DNA from 2 places in the Sulfuriflexus mobilis genome. Region 2 is predicted to be linked to the other one. Evidence: predicted binding sites of a transcription regulator. Region 2 holds the regulator's gene; the other holds the start of a gene.
The links. The regulator sigma-54, encoded in region 2, starts transcription at its own class of promoters, with help from an activator protein. The targets are predictions, from matches to a motif close to TGGCANGNTNCNTGCTT.

Region 1 (9,492 bases), 1.1 Mb from region 2:
CTCTGTGAGCTTTGTCGCCGCGGAAAATCCGGTGTATCACCCCGGTCAAACGGCGAAAATCAGTCGTCATGGCGAGGAAATTGGTGTTATTGGCGCGCTGCATCCGCTATTGGTCCGTGAAATGGGCCTGTCAGGGGCCGTTTTTGCCTTCGAAATGTCGCTGGATGCCCTGCAAGCGGGTGAATTGCCTGGATTTACTGAGGTTTCCCGCTATCCTTCTATACGTCGTGATATCGCCATCATCGTAAATGAGGCGGTCGCTGCCGAAAATGTTTGTAATACAATTAGAATGGCAGCAGGGGATAAGCTTCACAACCTCGAGTTATTTGACGTATATAGTGGCAAAGGTATTGATTCAGGGCGAAAAAGTCTTGCTCTGGGCTTGACCTTACAGGCGACTTCGCGCACTCTTACAGACTCTGATGTTGAGGCCGTTCTGGAAGCGGTGTTATCGGCATTAAAGTCAGAATATGATGCAACTTTAAGAGATTAGAGAGCAGGGCATGGCACTAACAAAAGCAGAAATGGCCGAGCGCCTGTTCGAGGAGCTGGGATTGAACAAACGCGAGGCGAAAGAGATCGTCGAGCAGTTTTTCGAAGAGATCCGCGGTGCGCTCGAGCAAGGACACCAGGTAAAACTCTCCGGTTTTGGAAATTTTGATCTGCGCGATAAGAATGAGCGCCCGGGTCGGAACCCCAAGACAGGCGAAGAAATTCCGATTACCGCACGTCGTGTGGTGACATTCCGCCCCGGACAGAAACTCAAGTCACGAGTAGAAGCATATGCTGGAACCGAGCAATAATAACGAACTGCCCGCGATCCCCGGAAAGCGTTACTTCACCATAGGTGAGGTCAGCGACCTGTGTGAGGTCAAACCACACGTGCTGCGTTATTGGGAACAGGAATTTCCACAGCTGAAGCCGGTAAAACGCCGTGGTAACCGCCGTTATTACCAGCGTCAGGATGTGATCATGATCCGCCAGATCCGCAACCTGCTTTACGAGCAGGGCTTTACGATCGGCGGTGCACGCCAGAAACTGGCCGGTAGTGAGGCCAAGGATGACTCTATCCAGAGCCAGCAGATCATTCGCCAGGTACGTACCGAACTTGAAGAGTTGTTGCATATCCTCAAGACCTGATTAGTCGGGTTTTTTCCAACCTTTAGTATTTAGCCAAACGTCGATCTGTGGCAAGATCACACTAACGGGGCGTAGCGCAGTCTGGTAGCGCACCGGCATGGGGTGCCGGTGGTCGAAGGTTCAAATCCTTTCGCCCCGACCAATTTAATTTTATCCAGCCTCGCGGCTGGTAGATGAGGACGAACGGATTGCCGGCCCGCTGGGCGTTCACCATGCTGCGATTGTCCATTAAGGACAATCGGTCATGGTTCACCCTTTCGCCCCGACCAATACTCTGATTATTATCCCCTTCGTTTAATTAATACACCGAAGTGAAAGATATGATTGATCCCTGTTTTAATCCTAACGACAAAATGCTCACGGTCGATGAGGCGCTTCACTTCCTGTTGGAACGTGCCACGCCTATAGTTGATAAAGAACAGGTTGACCTGTTCTCAGCGCGTGGCCGGGTACTGGCCGAGGACGTGCATTCGACGATCAATGTGCCACCGGCCGATAACACGGCGATGGATGGTTACGCACTACGCGCGGCAGATGTTGCGAAGGGTACTGGCCTGACTGTTAGCCAGCGCATCCCGGCCGGGACGGTTGGGAAAAGGCTTAATGCCGGTGAGGCCGCACGCATCTTTACCGGTGCGCCCATCCCGGAGGGCGCTGATGCGGTGGTGATGCAGGAACAGTGCGTGCAGGAAGGGGATAGCCTGACGGTGAATGCAGAGGTCTGCGTTGGTGATCATATCCGTCGAGCCGGCGAAGACATTCAGGCCGGCGCAAAAATCCTGCCAGCCGGTACACGCCTGCGTCCACAAGATGTTGGTTTGATCGCCTCGGTGGGTATCCCAAAGATCGCGGTCTGGCGTAAGCCGCGCGTGGCAATCTTCTCAACCGGCGATGAACTGGTTGCACCGGGTGAAGCCGTTGGGCCGGGTCAAATCTATAACTCGAACCGCTTTATCCTTACCGGTCTGCTACAGACATTAGACTGTGAAATTATCGACCTCGGCAGTATCCCTGATTCACTTGCAGCAACCGTGAACGCATTACAAGAGGCATCGAAGAATGCTGATTTGATTATGACCACCGGTGGTGTCTCAGTCGGCGAAGAGGACTATGTCAAGGCCGCGCTGGATCAACTTGGCAGTGTCGATATGTGGCGTGTTGCCATGAAGCCGGGTAAGCCGGTGGCCTTTGGTAAAGTCGCCAACAGTGCCTTCCTCGGTTTGCCGGGTAACCCGGTGTCGGCCTTTGCGACCTTCTGTTTGTTTGCGCGACCGTTTATCCTGCGCATGATGGGTATAGAGGATGTCATGCCGCGCCGAATGCAGGTGATGGCGGACTTTGACTGGCCGAAAGAAGGTCCACGTCGTGAGTTTGTCCGTGCCCAACTCCATACTGATGAAGGTGTTGTCAAGGCAACACTTTATCCATCACAGAGCTCAGGGGTGTTAACCTCAACGGTGTGGGCGCATGGCCTGGTCGAGATCCCCGAACACGCCACCGTCAAGCGGGGCGATAGCATCACCTGGCTGGATTTTTTCGAATTGCTTTCGTGACAAAGCCCATAGCATATAAAGATGTGGCCGCCGTTATTCTCGCCGGTGGCATGGGTCGTCGTGTAGGTGGTGAAGACAAGGGATTGATCGAGCTGAATGGCAAGCCCCTGATTGCGCATGTTATCGATATCATCGCACCACAAGTCGAGAGCCTGGTAATTAGCGCCAATCGTAACATTAAACAATACGAGGCCTTTTCCTATCCGGTTATTGGCGACAGACAGGAAGGATTTTGTGGGCCACTGGCCGGTATTGATGCGGCGTTTGCCGCAACAGACAAGCCCTATTTACTCTGTGTGCCCTGTGACAGCCCCTTGTTACCCGTAAATCTTCTGGCCCTGATGGTTGCAGCCTTGCAGGCCAGCGATCAGCCTATGGCCATTGCCACGGATGCGCAGCGACTCCACCCGGTGATCAACCTGATGAAAAGAAGTGTTTATGAGGGCGTCCGCAAGAGGCTGGAACAAGGCGACCTGAAACTGATGCAATGGGTTGAGGCCACAGGCTATGCCCGTGTCGACTTTTCCGAGCAGCCACAACGCCTGAGCAACCTGAACAGTCCCGAAGACATCCGTCTACTCACCAAATCCCCCTGACGCACAGCACCGATCGATATGCACCAGCTGGGTGCGCATACACCGGCTGATATCACCTGGCGCACCATTTTGAAGTGTATTTCCGCTGAATTGACCGCATAAAAGCGGCATGGCCTTTGCATTCAGAACATTAAATAGTTTGAATACAGGTCATAGCATGATTGAAGAAACCCTGGCCATTATCCTCGCCGGCGGGGCGGGTGAGAGCCTGTCTCCCTTAACGGATGAGCGTACCAAGGCGGCGGTGCCGTTTGGTGGCAAATACCGTATTATCGACTTCCCCTTGTCTAATTGTCTGCATTCCGGTCTGCGGCGTGCACTGGTATTGACCCAGTACAAGTCGCATTCTCTGCAAAAACACCTGCGTGATGCCTGGTCGATTTATAACCCGGAACTGGGTGAATACATTACGGCCGTACCCCCGCAGATGCGGACCGGCAGCGGCTGGTATGCCGGCACGGCGGATGCCATTTACCAGAATCTTTATCTACTGGAACGAAACCCGGCAAAATATGTGATCGTCCTCTCCGGGGACAATATATATAGAATGGACTACGCCGTGTTGTTACAACAGCATTTGAAAAACAACGCCGATGTGACCATGGCCTGTGTAGATTCAGCCGCTATGTGCGCGACGGGCTGTTTAACACTACAGGTGGATGATGAACAGCGTGTCCGAGCATGTTTGCAACAAGCACCAGATGATGTGGATAAAAAGACTTTTTCCTCACTGGGTATTTATATCTTCTCAAAGGATCTCCTGGTCGAGGCGCTCAGCAAGGACCATGAGCAGGCACAATCCTCCCATGGGCTGGCGACAGATGTGATTTCAGGTCTGATTGACAGCCACCGGGTCTATGCTTATGAGTTTGGTGCCTCAGAGGGCAGGGTGAGCCAGGATGGTTACTGGCGGAATATCGCTGACCTGGATGATTTCTACGAAGCCAATATGGATTTGTTGAAGCCGGTTCCTCCTATTGATTTATATCAGCGGGACTGGCCGATTCGTACCCACCAGCCACAGTACCCGCCGGCAAGGACTGTCCCGGGTGTGTTAGGCAATGAAGGTATCTCAATAAACTCGATTATCTCGTCAGGCACCGTGATTGCCGGGGGTAGTGTGCAGAAGTCGATCTTGTTTTCTAATGTGCATATCGGCGATGAGGCCGTTGTTGAAGACAGCATTCTGTTCGATGGGGTGAAAGTGGGTGATGGCGCACATATACGCAACTGTATTATCGATAAGGATGTCGTGATCGCGGCGGCAACGAAAATCGGTTTTTCTGCCAGTGAGGATGGCAAACAGTTCAAAATAACGCCTAATGGGGTGATCGCGATCGGCAAGTCGCGCTCAGATGTTAAGCCTTGAGTACAAAGTTAAAATTTACCGAGATGAGTAGTGATAACAACGCTGTATTAGCGATGACGGAGAAAGTGCTCTTGATTACGGATGATTCCGGCGATTCACATGACCTTATCGAGGTCATGTCTGAGCTGGGCTATCGGGATATTCGGCAGTTAAATCGCAAATCAGATATCTATTATCATGCGCGGGATTATCAGCCGGGCATGATAGTGGTCGACATAAGTATCCCAGATGAAAGTCTGCTGGAATCCGTATCGGCAGTAAACAAGAACAGGCCAGTACCGATTATTATGTTTGTCGAAGAAAGTAGTGAGGATGTCATCGCCGACGTAGTCAAGTCGGGCGTAAGCGCCTATGTGGTCGATGGTTTCCATCGGCATCGTATCAGGCCAATTATTGACCTGGCGATAGCCCGATTTCAGGAAGGCCAGCGTCTTAAAAAGGAATTGAACGAGGCCAGGTGTGCACTCGGTGACCGCAAGGATATTGATCGGGCAAAAGGCGTGGTGATGAAGCAAAAACACTGTGATGAGGATACGGCCTATAAGTTAATACGTAAGATGGCCATGGATAAAAATGTCCGTATCGCTGATATTGCCAAACAGATCCTCGATATTTCATCACTCTTGCAATAGCACTATATCGGTGCAATAAGCACCTTGATGATGCAAGTTACGCGGTAATAATATCTTCCACATTGAGTAATCTTGTTTATATCGCGACAAAAATGCTTACTTTCTAGCGTTTTGTGCGTTTAATAACAATTGGCACACGAATTGCTCTAGTAAATACCAGAGTAGACGTTCAGTACATTTTACTCGGCCAACGTAGGCCAATATGAATTATTTTGACAATGGTGTCTGCAACAGGGTGAAAGCCTTGTCCGGGCGCCATTTTTTTTGCATATCCAACGCGGGAGCGGATTTATGAAGTTGTTAACAGCCTTACGCCCATCACGACGAGGTTTCCTCAAGCAGTTATTCATCGGTACGGCATTTTCCCTTTCCATGACATCGGCAGGCCTGTTACCACAGGCCGTTGCCGCCGTCGGTGAGCCGGAAAAAGAGGAATTGAAATTCGGTTTTATTAAACTGACCGATATGGCACCGCTGGCCATTGCCTATGAGAAGGGATACTTTGAAGATGAGGGACTCTATGTGACCCTCGAGGCGCAGGCTAACTGGAAGGTGCTGCTTGATCGTGTTATCGATGGTGAGCTGGACGGGGCGCATATGCTGGCAGGACAGCCACTGGGTGCCACCATCGGCTTTGGTACCAAGGCCGATATCATTACCGCCTTCAGCATGGACCTAAATGGTAATGCCATTACCGTTTCCAATGACGTCTGGGGAAAGATGAAAAAGCACATCCCGCACAAGGATGGCAAACCGGTACACCCGATTAAAGCCGACGCGCTTAAACCCGTCATTGAGGAATACAAACAAGCCGGCAAGCCCTTCAAGATGGGCATGGTCTTCCCGGTATCCACACATAACTATGAGCTACGCTACTGGCTTGCGGCTGGGGGCATACACCCGGGCTATTATGCCCCGGCAAAGGGAGACATCAGCGGTCAGATCAAGGCCGATGCACTGTTGTCCGTCACCCCGCCGCCGCAGATGCCGTCAACCATGGAGGCGGGGACCATCGATGGCTATTGCGTAGGTGAGCCCTGGAACCAGCAAGCCGTCTTCAAAGGTATTGGTGTACCGGTTGTCACGGACTATGAAATCTGGAAGGATAACCCGGAAAAGGTCTTTGGTGTCAGCAAGACCTGGGCCGAAAAAAATCCGAATACGCACATCCGTGTGTTAAAGGCCATGATCCGTGCTGCCAAGTGGCTGGATGAAAATAACAACAAGAATCGTCCCGAGGCGGTGAAGATCCTGTCGAAAAGCCAGTACGTTGGTGCCGATTACGATGTCATTGCCAACAGCATGACCGGGACCTTTGAGTATGAGAAGGGCGACAAGCGTGAGGTGCCGGACTTCAATGTCTTTTTCCGTCACAACGCGACCTATCCCTACTACTCGGATGCCATCTGGTACCTGACCCAGATGCGTCGCTGGGGTCAGATTTCCGAGAAGAAATCTGACAATTGGTACATGGATATTGCCAGGAAGGTTTATCGTCCAGACATTTATGCCGTGGCTGCAAAGGAACTGATTGCCGAAGACAAAATGAAGGCGGATGAGTTTCCGGATTTTGTTAAAGAATCCGGCTTCAAGGCACCACAGAAGCACTTTATCGACAATATTGTCTATGACGGCAGCAAGCCCAATGCCTACCTTGAGAAGTTTTCAATTGGTTTAAAGGGGGCTGACAAGCCATAAATGATATGCCCCTTGCTCATGCAGGGGGCATATCCCGGTTTGATAGCCTATCAAGGTGACAGTTTATGACAACACAGACACTAAAAAGATCCGCAAGTGAACTCTCTCTCTTCGCCAGCCTGCAACAGTCACTTGGCAATATGCGCATAATGGAAAAGTCCATGGCGTATCTTCAAGGGGCCATTGTTCCGGGTATAGCCTTTATTGTCTTTCTATTAATGTGGGGGCTTACTGCCTCACAGATCCAGACCTCGCTTGGTGTGGTGCCTGGGCCGATTCAGGTGTGGGAACAAATGCGTGTTCTTGTTGATGAGCATGTGACAGAGCGCAACAAGGCTGAGGCTTTTTACCTCAGGCAGGATGCGCGTAACGCGAAGAAGCTTGAAAAAAATCCGGATGCAAAGATTAAGATACGTGACTATACGGGAAAGCCAACATTCTTTGACCAGGTCTTTACCAGTATTTATACCGTGGCGAGTGGATTCATTATTGCCTCGCTATTTGCTATTCCTATAGGTGTGGCCTGCGGGATTAGCATCACGTTATACAGGGCGATAAATCCGCTTATTCAGATATTCAAGCCGGTGTCCCCTCTGGCGTGGTTGCCGATTGTGACCATAATCGTCAGCGCGGTGTATGTCAGTGACGACCCGATGTTTTCCAAGTCATACCTGACCTCAGCGATTACTGTAACGCTTTGCTGTATCTGGCCTACGATCATCAATACAGCAGTCGGTGTAACATCTATTGATAAGGACCTTCTCAATGTGGGTCGGGTATTAAGACTTGGCTGGTGGACCAAAGTGGTCAAAATTGTATTGCCAGCCTCAGTGCCGATGATGTTTGCCGGCCTGCGCGTGTCTCTGGGTATTGGCTGGATGGTGTTGATCGCGGCAGAAATGCTGGCGCAAAACCCGGGGCTTGGAAAGTTTGTCTGGGATGAATTTCAGAATGGTAGTTCTAATTCCCTGGCACGGATCATGGTTGCCGTGTTTGTTATTGGCGTAATTGGTTTTATGCTCGATAAGCTTATGCTGATGCTGCAAAAGTCGGTTAGCTGGGACAAGAGCCTTGAGTTACGATAAGTGGAGAATGTGGCAATGAGTGAACATTTAGTAATTTCAGATGTAAGTATGGATTTTCCCGTACCGGGTGGTGTCTTTACAGCGCTGAAGAATGTCAACCTGAAGATCAATAAAGGCGAATTTGTTTCCATCATTGGTCACTCGGGCTGTGGCAAGTCGACAGTCCTGAATATTGTCGCCGGTCTTTATCGGGCCAGTCGTGGCGGAGTGATCCTGAATGGCAGAGAGGTCAACGAGCCCGGACCAGACCGGGCTGTGGTTTTCCAAAACCATTCTCTGTTGCCATGGCTGACAGCCTATGAAAATGTTGCATTGGCCGTGAATTCTATATTCAAGGGCAAGAAGACAAAGGCCGAGGCCGATGAATGGATTAAGCACAACCTTGAACTCGTGCATATGGAACACGCCCTACACAAGCGCCCCTCGGAGATATCCGGAGGCATGAAACAGCGTGTCGGTATTGCACGGGCACTGGCAATGGAACCCGAGGTCCTGTTGCTGGATGAGCCGCTGGGGGCACTCGATGCGCTGACACGTGCGCATATGCAGGATTCTATCATGGAGATCAATGCCAAACTCGGCAATACTGTGATTATGATCACGCATGACGTCGATGAGGCTGTGTTGTTATCTGATAGTATCGTCATGATGACCAACGGTCCGGAGGCAACAGTAGGCGAGGTTCTGAAGATCGAGCTGGACAGGCCCAGAGACCGTTTGCAGTTGGCCGATGACCCGCAGTACAACCACTATCGTGCCCAGGTGCTGAAGTTCCTTTATGACCGCCAGCATAACCCGGCTCAGCAGGTATCCGCTTCAGTTGATACCGGGGAAAATGAAAAAGAGGAGAAGGAGACAGTCGCTTACTCACAGGAGGATGCGGCCTGATGCACATCGACTATGTTCTGTGAGCAGGAAAGGTATTCGATAGCATAGGCGTATTTATGCCGATAACCATAATGATGGCTGGCGAGGTTGCTGGGGCTGTTTTGTTTCTTAGCTGACGATGATGGCCTGGCTGCGCGCAAGGGAACGCCCGCCATGCCGAATTATTTGAAAATATATATAATTAATGCCAGGTTGGTGAATAGCAATAGCAGGGCGAATGTTTTCCAGAAGGCGAGTGGATTGCGCTGCATCAGCGGCACAGGTTCTTTATTGATGAAATTCGGATTGGCGGTGCCCAGGTCGTGAATGAACTCGGACAGTCTGGTATAGCGTTTTTCCGGTTTCAGGTTGACGGCCTTGTGTATGGCGGCATCCACCCAGGCGGGTACCTCGGGCGTATAGTGCTTGACCGGTGTATACCGGGCCTGTGACAGCCTTTTAGCAGTGAGGGCGCGTTTGTAGGGCAGGTGACCGGTCAGCATTTCATAGGCGATGACACCAAGCGAATAGATATCGGAATAGGTGCTGCCC
Region 2 (9,492 bases):
TTGGCCTTCGCCACAGAATCCCCGACAATAGCGCCCTTCTGAGTGCCTTGGGTAGCCCGACAAGTATGCTATTAAATATTCTCGCTGTTATCGCCGGATTTGCCATCCTCATCTGGGGGGCGGACCGTTTCGTGATCGGTGCCTCGGCCACGGCTCGCAACCTTGGCGTACCGCCCCTGATCATTGGTCTGACCGTGGTCGGCTTTGGTACCTCGGCACCGGAGATGCTCGTTTCCGGCCTCGCGGCCTGGTATGGCAACCCGGTTATTTCGATCGGTAATGCGCTCGGTTCGAATATTACCAACATCGGCCTGGTCATCGGCGCCACCGCCCTGGTCGCACCGATCAGCGTGCATTCGAATACCTTGCGCCGTGAGTTCCCCCTGTTGTTCGTCTTTATGCTGCTTGCCCTGCTGTTGCTGATCGATGGGTACATGTCCAGATGGGATGGTGTGATCCTCATCACCGGTATGTTCGTCATGCTCTACTGGGTCACCCGTATTGCCCTGCGCAGCCGCGCCAGCGACCCGATGCAGGAGGAGTATGCCGATGAGATCCCTTTGCACATGCCCATGTGGAAGGCTGGCCTGTGGTTAGCGGTCGGTCTGGTCCTGCTACTGCTCGGTTCACGCCTGGTGGTCTATGGTGCGGTTGAGATCGCCCAATGGCTGGGCATTAGTGACCTGATCATTGGCCTGACGGTGATCGCTATCGGCACCAGCCTGCCGGAACTGGCCGCTTCGATCATGTGCATACTGAAAAAAGAAGATGATATTGCGGTTGGCAACGTGGTTGGCTCGAACATGTTCAACCTGCTCGGTGTCATGGGCATACCGGGGCTTATCACGGCCTTCGAGATCCCCGAGGCGGCCCTGAGCCGTGACTTCGTGGTCATGTTCGCCCTGACGATTGCCCTGTTTGCCATGTCTTTTGGTTTAAGTGGTCATCATGGTCGCATTACCCGTCTCAAGGGAAGCGTCCTGCTGGCGAGTTTCTTCGCCTATATGCTCTACCTGGGCCTTAGTAGTGTCTGAGTGCGGAGCGCTGACAGTGGCTGCCGGCTTGCGTTATACTCCCCGGCATAATGACGACGTCGAACTGGCCCACCCGGATGATACTTTCCGCCTATGAATGATGATGCCCTGCGTAAAATGGGTCTGGCCGTTATTGAAGCCGAGACCCGCGCCATAGAAACCCTCCGTGACCGTCTCGACGAAGATTTCGTTCGCGCCTGCCGTTACATGCTTGACTGCAAGGGCCGCATTATCGTCATTGGTATGGGTAAATCGGGCCATATCGGTAACAAGATCGCCTCGACTCTGGCCAGCACCGGTACCCCGGCCTTTTTTGTCCACCCGGGCGAGGCCGCACACGGTGACTTTGGCATGATCACCGCGAGTGACGTCATCATCGCCGCCTCCAACTCCGGTGAGACCGATGAGATCGTCACCCTGCTACCGTTGCTGAAACGTCTTGGTGTGCCCTTAATCGCCCTCTGTGGTAAACGCCATTCCTCGCTGGGCCAGGCCGCCAGCAGTTATCTCGACATCAGTGTCGAGGTTGAGGCCTGTCCGTTGAATCTCGCCCCGACCTCGAGCACCACCGTTACCCTGGTCATGGGTGATGCCCTGGCCATCGCCCTGCTCGAGGCGCGCGGTTTTACCGAACAGGACTTTGCCCGCTCGCACCCGGCCGGTCGTCTCGGTCGACGCCTGTTATTGCACATCAGTGATGTCATGCACAGCGGCGCGGCAATTCCGGTTGTGGAAAACACGGTGAGCCTGCGCGACGCCCTTGTAGAGATGACACAAAAGGGCCTGGGCATGACCGCGATCGTCGATGCCGATCACCGCCTGTGCGGCATCTTTACCGATGGTGACCTGCGCCGTGTACTCGATAGCGGTGTCGATGTGCATAACACCCAAATCATTGATTGTATGACCGCTAACTTTACCAGCGTGCAGGAAGACATCCTCGCCGAGGAGGCCCTGCTGACCATGCAGGAGAAAAAGATCAACGGCCTGCTGGTCGTCAACAAGGACAATACCCTGGTCGGTGCCCTCAATATGCATGACATGTTACGCGCCGGCGTGGTCTGATAACGGAAACCCACATGAAAGACATACTCGAACGCGCCAAGGCCATTAAACTGGTTATCTTTGATGTCGATGGGGTACTCACCGACGGCAGCCTGTTTCTCGGTGATGACGGCCTCGAATACAAGGCCTTTAACTCGCGTGATGGCCACGGCATGAAGATGCTGCAGGAAGCCGGTGTTACGGTCGGTATCATCACGGGTCGTACTTCGAAGGTCGTCGACTACCGTATGCAAAGCCTCGGCATCGAGCACGTTTACCAGGGCCAGCACGACAAACGCATCGCCTTTTCCGAAATACTGGAGAAGCTGCAACTCAGTCCGCAACAGGTCGCCTATGTCGGGGATGATGTCGTCGACCTGCCGGTAATGAGCAAGGTCGGCCTGGCGATCGCCGTGCAGGATGCCCACCCGATGGTCCTCAAACACGCGCACTGGCAAACCCCGAGCCCCGGTGGTCGCGGCGCGGGTCGTGATGTTTGTGAAATGCTCATGGAGGCGCATGGCGTTTTACAGCAAACACTGAACAGTTATTTGCAATGAACCTGCGCCTGCTCGCCCTCATCGTTGTATTGTTGTCACTGGCCAGCGCCAGCATCTGGCTCCAGGAAGAAGGCAAGCAAGGAGATGAAGACCCTGCACAAAAACAGGCTAAACAGCGCCATGTCCCGGACTATTATATGGACAACTTTGAAATGACGACCATGGATGATCTAGGCCGCCCCAGTTCCCTGCTGATCTCCGACAAGATGCTGCATTACCCGGATGATGACAGCACCGAACTGAACATGCCGACCATGACCCTGTACCGTGAAACCGGTAAACCCTGGATCGTCAGGTCCGACCGTGGCTGGGTAGCGGCAGATAACAAGCTGGTACTGCTCAGTGGTAATGTCGTCATCGACCGCCACAGTGGTCCGGACAACCGCCCGGTGAAACTGTTAACGGAACGTTTGCGCATTCATCCGAAAACCGACTTTGCCGAAACCGACCAACCTGTCACTATGCTGAGTGAGAAACGCAAAACCACTGCCATTGGTATGCGTGCCTATGTGCGTGAAGGACAATTACAACTGCTTGATGATGTACGGGTGCACTATGAACAATAAGTTCTATTCTTCCATACTCCTGCTCTGCCTGTTACTGCCCCTGCCGGCCCTGGCCCTGAAGAGCGACAAGGACCAGCCCATGAACATTGAGGCAGACCGTGTCGATATTGATGATGAAAAGGGCATCAGTACCTTTCGTGGCAATGTTGTCATCACCCGTGGCAGTATTCTCATCAAGGGTAACGTGGTCATCGTCTACCGCGACAAGAACAAGGACCTCGACAGGGTCCACGCCACGGGCAAACGCGCCCACTTTCAGCAACGTCCGGACAACAAACCTGATGACGTCATCGCCGAGGGTCGCGAGCTGTTTTACGACGCTGTCAAGGAGATCCTGATCGTACGCCGTGAGGGTGAGGTCATTCAGGGTGGTGATGTCTTCCAGGGTGAGCACATTGTTTATGATACCCGACGCGACTTGGTTGAGGCGCGCGGCGGCGGTGAGGACGGCAAAAAAGGCCGTGTACAAATGATCCTGCAACCGAGTAAAAAAGACCCGAAAAAATGAGTGCCCTGCGTGCAGAAAAACTCTTCAAGACCTATCGTTCTCGCAACGTCGTCAATGATGTCTCGATGCACATCAACAGTGGTGAGGTCGTCGGCCTGCTAGGCCCGAATGGCGCCGGCAAGACCACCAGCTTTTATATGATGGTAGGGCTGATCTCGGCCGATGCCGGGCATATCTATCTCGACGATACCGACATCAGCCACTTCCCGATGCACCGCCGTGCCCGACTCGGCATCGGCTACCTGCCTCAAGAAGCCTCGGTATTCCGTAAGCTCAGTGTCGAGGACAACATCCGCGCCATCCTCGAATCGATGCCGGGCCTGTCGGCGGAGCAAATCGAAACCGAGACCGAGGAATTGTTGCGTGAACTGCATATCTCGCACATCCGCGACAGCCTCGGCATGAGCCTGTCCGGTGGTGAACGCCGCCGGGTTGAGATCGCCCGCGCCCTGGCCACGCGTCCGGATTTTATCCTCCTCGACGAGCCGTTTGCCGGCGTCGACCCGCTCTCAGTCGTGGACATCAATTCAATTATCAATCACTTACGTGAGCTCGGCATCGGCGTATTAATAACCGACCATAATGTTCGGGAAACCCTCGGTATCTGTGAGCGTGCCTACATTATGAATGCCGGGGCGATCATCGCCGAGGGTGACCCGGAAAGCCTGCTCGCCGACAAGCAGGTGCGTGAGGTCTATCTTGGCCAACATTTCACCCTCTGATGTCAATTTTATCCTGTACTGGCACGAATGTTGCGCTAGAATATTAGTTAGGTAACACGTCTGCCTTTAATGAAAGATCCGAACCGCACATGAAGCAGTCCATCCAGCTTCGTCTGGGCCAGAACCTGACCATGACTCCGCAGTTGCAACAAGCCATCCGGCTGTTGCAATTGTCTTCGCTGGAGCTGAGTTCAGAGATCCAGGAGGCCCTCGACAGCAACCCCATGCTTGAGATCGCCGAGGGTGAGGAAGGCGCTGACAGCAGCCAGGAAGAACACGGCAAGGACAAGGAAAAACCCTCTGCCAAGGATGACATTGCCGCAGCCGACACCGACAAGGCCATGCAACAGGCCGATATCCCCGATGACCTGCCGGTCGATACCGCTTGGGATGACATTTATGAACCGAGTTACCAATCCAGCGGCCCGGCCAGCTCCGAGTTCAGCCAGCGTGATTTCGACATCAACAGTGATGACGAGGAGGGCCTGCATGACCACCTGATGTGGCAGATGCGCATGAGCCCGTTTTCCGATACCGACATGACGGTTGCCACCTCGATCATCGACGCGATCGGCGAAGACGGTTACCTTGAGAGCAGTACTGAGGAACTTCTCGAAAGCCTGCAGGACGAACTGCCCGAACTCGAACTTGACGAGGTCGAGGCCGTATTAAGACAAGTACAGAACTTTGACCCGCCAGGTGTCGCCACACGTGACCTTGGCGAGTGCATGCTCATGCAGCTACGTCAGTTTTCCCCGGAGACAGCATGGCGTGAACAAGCCATGCAGATGGTCAGTGAACACCTCGAGCTGCTGGCCGCGCATGATTACCCGCAATTGATGCGTCGTATGAAGCTTAACGAAGAGGACATGCAACAGGTCATCACCCTGATACGTTCACTGAACCCGCGTCCCGGCAGCCACCTTTCCAGCCAACGTACCGAATATATCGTACCCGATGTCTATGTCCGTAAGCACAAGGGCGTGTGGCGTGTGGAACTGAATCCGGATGTTGCACCCAAGCTACGTATTAATGACCTCTACGCTGGCATGATCCGCCGTGCCGACAACAGCCAGGATAACAACTTTCTCAAGGATAACCTGCAAGAGGCCCGCTGGTTACTAAAAAGCCTGCAAAGCCGCAACGAGACCCTGCTCAAGGTCGCCACCTGTATTGTTGAACACCAGCGCGGTTTTCTTGAGCACGGTGAAGAGGCCATGAAGCCACTGGTGCTGCACGATGTCGCTGAGGCCGTGGAGATGCATGAATCAACCATCTCCCGTGTTACCACACGCAAATATATGCATACCCCGCGTGGCATCTTTGAGCTGAAATACTTTTTCTCCAGCCATGTCAGTACCGCCAGCGGCGGCGAGTGTTCATCCACCGCTATCCGCGCCCTGATCAAAAAACTGATCGCGGCTGAAGAACCGAAGAAACCCCTGAGTGATAACAAGATCGCTTCACTCCTGGAACAACAGGGCATAAACGTGGCCCGACGCACCGTCGCAAAATACCGCGAGGCCATGTCGATCCCGCCTTCCAACGAACGTAAACGGCTGATGTAATCATGCACCAGCCTCAACCCAGAGGAGCACTACTATGCAAATCGACCTCACTGGACATCACATCGACATCACCGATTCTATGCGTGATTATGTGAACAGCAAGTTCGAACGACTTGAACGACACTTCGATAACGTCACGAACACGCACGTTATTCTGACTGTGGAAAAACTCCGTCAGAAGGCCGAAGCCACCGTGCACGTTACCGGTCACAAGTTGTTTGCTGAATCAGTCGATGAAGACATGTACGCTGCGATCGATTCACTGGTCGATAAGCTTGATCGCCAGATTATCAAGCATAAGGAAAAAACCACCGACCATCATCGTTCTGAAGGTGGCCTGAAAAACCAGGAGTTTCAGGAAATCCCTGAATAACCCCTTATTAAAAACCTTAATAGTAAATCTATAATATGAATATCAGCGATATACTTTCACCGGAGCGCATTAGCTGTGCAGCCACTCCGGCAAGTAAAAAACGTGCACTGGAGGAAGTCGGCGCACTGATGCTGAATGCCGATGCCAGTCTTACCCAGGGCGAGATCTTTGATAGCCTGCTATCACGTGAACGCCTGGGTAGTACTGGCCTTGGCCATGGCGTTGCCATTCCGCACGGGCGTATCCAGAGCGGCGACAAGACCATCGGTGCATTCATGCAGCTCCGCGAGGGCATCGACTTTGATGCCATAGATGGCCAGCCGGTAGACCTGGTCTTCGGCTTGCTGGTGCCAGAGGCCTCTACCGATGAACACCTGAAGATCCTCTCGCAACTGGCACAAATGTTCAGCGATACGGCTTACTGTGAAAAATTGCGGCACGCCACCAGCAATGAAGAAATCTACACACTTCTAACACACTGGCAGGCCGCCACAGACTGACATGACTGAAAACATCTCTGTCAAATCCCTGTTCGATACCCATCGCAATAAACTGGCACTTGTGCATGTTGCCGGGAGTAATGGCGAAGATCGTCATATTCATTTCGATGGGCCGCAAATCACGGACGAAGATGACCGGGATGTCTCCTACGTCGGGCACCTGAACTTTATTCACCCACACCGTATTCAAATCATCGGTTACCGTGAAATAGAATACTTTATGCGCCTGTCGCAACAGGGCAGGCATGAGTCACTCAACCGCCTCTACGAGGGCAACCCGCTTTGCATCATCATTGCCAATGGCATTGACGTCCCCGATGACTTTATTGCCCGTTCCGAGAATACCGGCCTGCCACTCTATAGCTCTACCCAGAACAGTCAGTTTCTCGTTAATAATCTGCAATACTACTTGTCACACAGTCTCGCCGAGCGCGCCACCATTCATGGTGTGTTCATGGAGGTCATCGGCATCGGTGTCCTGCTGAGTGGCGAGAGCAGTGTTGGTAAGAGCGAACTGGCGCTGGAGCTGATTAGTCGTGGCCACCGCCTGATTGCCGATGACGCCCCCGAGTTTTCCCGTATTGGCCCCGATACCCTGAGTGGCAGTTGTCCACCACCCATCAAGAACTTCCTTGAGGTGCGCGGCCTGGGCGTACTGAATATCCGTGCCATGTTTGGTGATAGTGCCATCAAAGACAGTAAATACCTACGTGTGATCGTCCATCTGGAAAAGATGGACGAAGACCAGCTGCTGCATATCGACCGTCTCTGCGGCAGTCACCAGAAAAAAAGTATCCTTGGCGTGGAAGTGGAACAGGTCACCCTGCCGGTGGCACCAGGTCGCAACCTCGCGGTACTTGTGGAAATTGCCGTACGCAACCATATCCTGACGCTGAAGGGTTATCACGCTGCCGAAGATTTCATACAACGACAACAACAATTTCTGGAACAAGACAGGGAATGAAACTCCTCATCATCAGTGGCCTGTCGGGCTCCGGGAAGAGTACTGCCTTGCGCACCCTCGAAGACCTCGATTTTTACTGCATTGATAACCTGCCATTGTCGATGCTGCCAAATCTCGCCACACAAATGCGGACCAGCACGGATACTGTCCTTGAGAACACTGCAGTAGGCATTGATGCCCGCACCATGCTCAATGCCAGTGATGACATCCATGACATACTGGAAAACATCCGCCTGCATGGCATTGATTGCCGGATCATTTATTTCAAGGCTGACGATAATCACTTGCTGAAGCGTTACAGCGAAACGCGCCGTCGCCACCCACTGAGCAGCGATAGCTGCTCTCTTGCTGAGGCGATCAGGCAAGAGCGTAAAATGCTCGAGAGCATTTTTGCAATGGCCTCGCAACATGTCGATACCAGTCACATGACGCCGCAAGACCTGCGTGACTTCGTCACTGAGCACATCACTGACTCGGCGCACGGCATGTCGGTGTTGTTCGAATCTTTCGGTTTCAAATACGGCGTGCCGACCGAGGCGGACTTTATTTTTGATGTGCGCTGCCTGCCCAACCCGCACTGGGAACCTGCGCTGCGCCCCCTGACTGGTGCGGACAAGGCCGTCGAGGATTTTCTTGAACAACAGAGTGAAACCCGTAAACTTCTCGATGAAATCGGGCACTTTCTCGGCAACTGGCTGCCAAAATTCGAACAGGCCAACCGCAATTACATGACTATTGCCATTGGTTGTACCGGCGGCCAACACCGTTCAGTATACATGGTCAGACAACTGGCAGAGCTGTTTCAGCAACAACGCGAGAATGTCCTGATCCGCCACCGAGAACTTACATGAGCGTCAGTTTATTAATCATCACCCACGACCAGATCGGTTCAGCCATGGTCGATACCGCCGTGCACATGCTCGGTGTCAGCCCGATGACAATTAATGTCATCGCCGTGCGCCGTGAGCACAACCCCGATGAGATCGTCAGCCAGGCCGAAGACCTGATCGCCAAGAGCGAGGCCACCCTGGTATTAACCGACATGTACGGTTCAACGCCCAGCAATATCGCCTGCCGCCTACGGACCAATCATAATGTACGTGTTGTTGGTGGTATCAATCTGCCCATGCTGGTGCGTGTACTCAACTACCCGCGCCTGAGCCTCGATGAACTGGCCGACAAGGCCGTCAGCGGCGGCCGTGATGGCGTTCTGACCTGCAAAACGGAACAAGATTAATGACCGAAGCCAACGTCACTATTATCAATAAACTTGGCCTGCATGCGCGCGCGGCGGCAAAGTTTGTTACCCTCGCCTCAGGCTTTGATAGCAAGATTGAACTGACCCGTAACGGCAAAACCGTGAACGGCAAGAGCATTATGGGCGTCATGATGCTCGCCGCATCAAAAGGTACCGACCTGACCGTGCGTGCTATTGGCAGTGATGAGGACGAGGCTATTGCAAAGATCAGTGAACTCATCACTGATCGTTTTGGTGAAGACGAGTAAGAGGTAGGTTAATGAGCATTGCACTTTCCGGAGTTGGTGTCTCACGCGGTGTCGCAATCGGCAAGGTTCACTTGCTGCAGCGCGGTCAGCTCGAGATCCCGGAATATGTGGTACCGCCGAAGTTCGTCGACGAGGAAATCACCCGTC

Region 1: EL386_RS08535 (CmpA/NrtA family ABC transporter substrate-binding protein) is a predicted target of sigma-54. The motif match lies at 5,421-5,437, and genes of this name have one in related genera.

Annotation. Positions count from the first base shown of each region.
Region 1 covers NZ_AP018725.1:1,723,413-1,732,904, reverse strand. Annotated here, with positions in the region: gene pheT (phenylalanine--tRNA ligase subunit beta) at 1-493, shown strand, start outside; gene ihfA (integration host factor subunit alpha) at 504-803, shown strand; gene EL386_RS08565 (MerR family transcriptional regulator) at 784-1,140, shown strand; tRNA gene EL386_RS08560 (tRNA-Pro) at 1,206-1,282, shown strand; gene moeA (molybdopterin molybdotransferase MoeA) at 1,461-2,693, shown strand; gene mobA (molybdenum cofactor guanylyltransferase MobA) at 2,690-3,289, shown strand; gene EL386_RS08545 (glucose-1-phosphate adenylyltransferase) at 3,399-4,658, shown strand; gene EL386_RS08540 (ANTAR domain-containing response regulator) at 4,655-5,290, shown strand; gene EL386_RS08535 (CmpA/NrtA family ABC transporter substrate-binding protein) at 5,582-6,988, shown strand; gene EL386_RS08530 (ABC transporter permease) at 7,138-8,073, shown strand; gene EL386_RS08525 (ABC transporter ATP-binding protein) at 8,089-8,961, shown strand; gene EL386_RS08520 (bifunctional protein-serine/threonine kinase/phosphatase) at 9,123-9,492, opposite strand, start outside.
Region 2 covers NZ_AP018725.1:639,804-649,295, reverse strand. Annotated here, with positions in the region: gene EL386_RS03345 (calcium/sodium antiporter) at 66-1,034, shown strand; gene EL386_RS03340 (KpsF/GutQ family sugar-phosphate isomerase) at 1,128-2,099, shown strand; gene kdsC (3-deoxy-manno-octulosonate-8-phosphatase KdsC) at 2,114-2,638, shown strand; gene lptC (LPS export ABC transporter periplasmic protein LptC) at 2,635-3,204, shown strand; gene lptA (lipopolysaccharide transport periplasmic protein LptA) at 3,194-3,712, shown strand; gene lptB (LPS export ABC transporter ATP-binding protein) at 3,709-4,434, shown strand; gene EL386_RS03315 (RNA polymerase factor sigma-54) at 4,524-6,002, shown strand; gene hpf (ribosome hibernation-promoting factor, HPF/YfiA family) at 6,037-6,375, shown strand; gene ptsN (PTS IIA-like nitrogen regulatory protein PtsN) at 6,411-6,875, shown strand; gene hprK (HPr(Ser) kinase/phosphatase) at 6,877-7,839, shown strand; gene rapZ (RNase adapter RapZ) at 7,836-8,690, shown strand; gene EL386_RS03290 (PTS sugar transporter subunit IIA) at 8,687-9,076, shown strand; gene EL386_RS03285 (HPr family phosphocarrier protein) at 9,076-9,345, shown strand; gene ptsP (phosphoenolpyruvate--protein phosphotransferase) at 9,357-9,492, shown strand, end outside.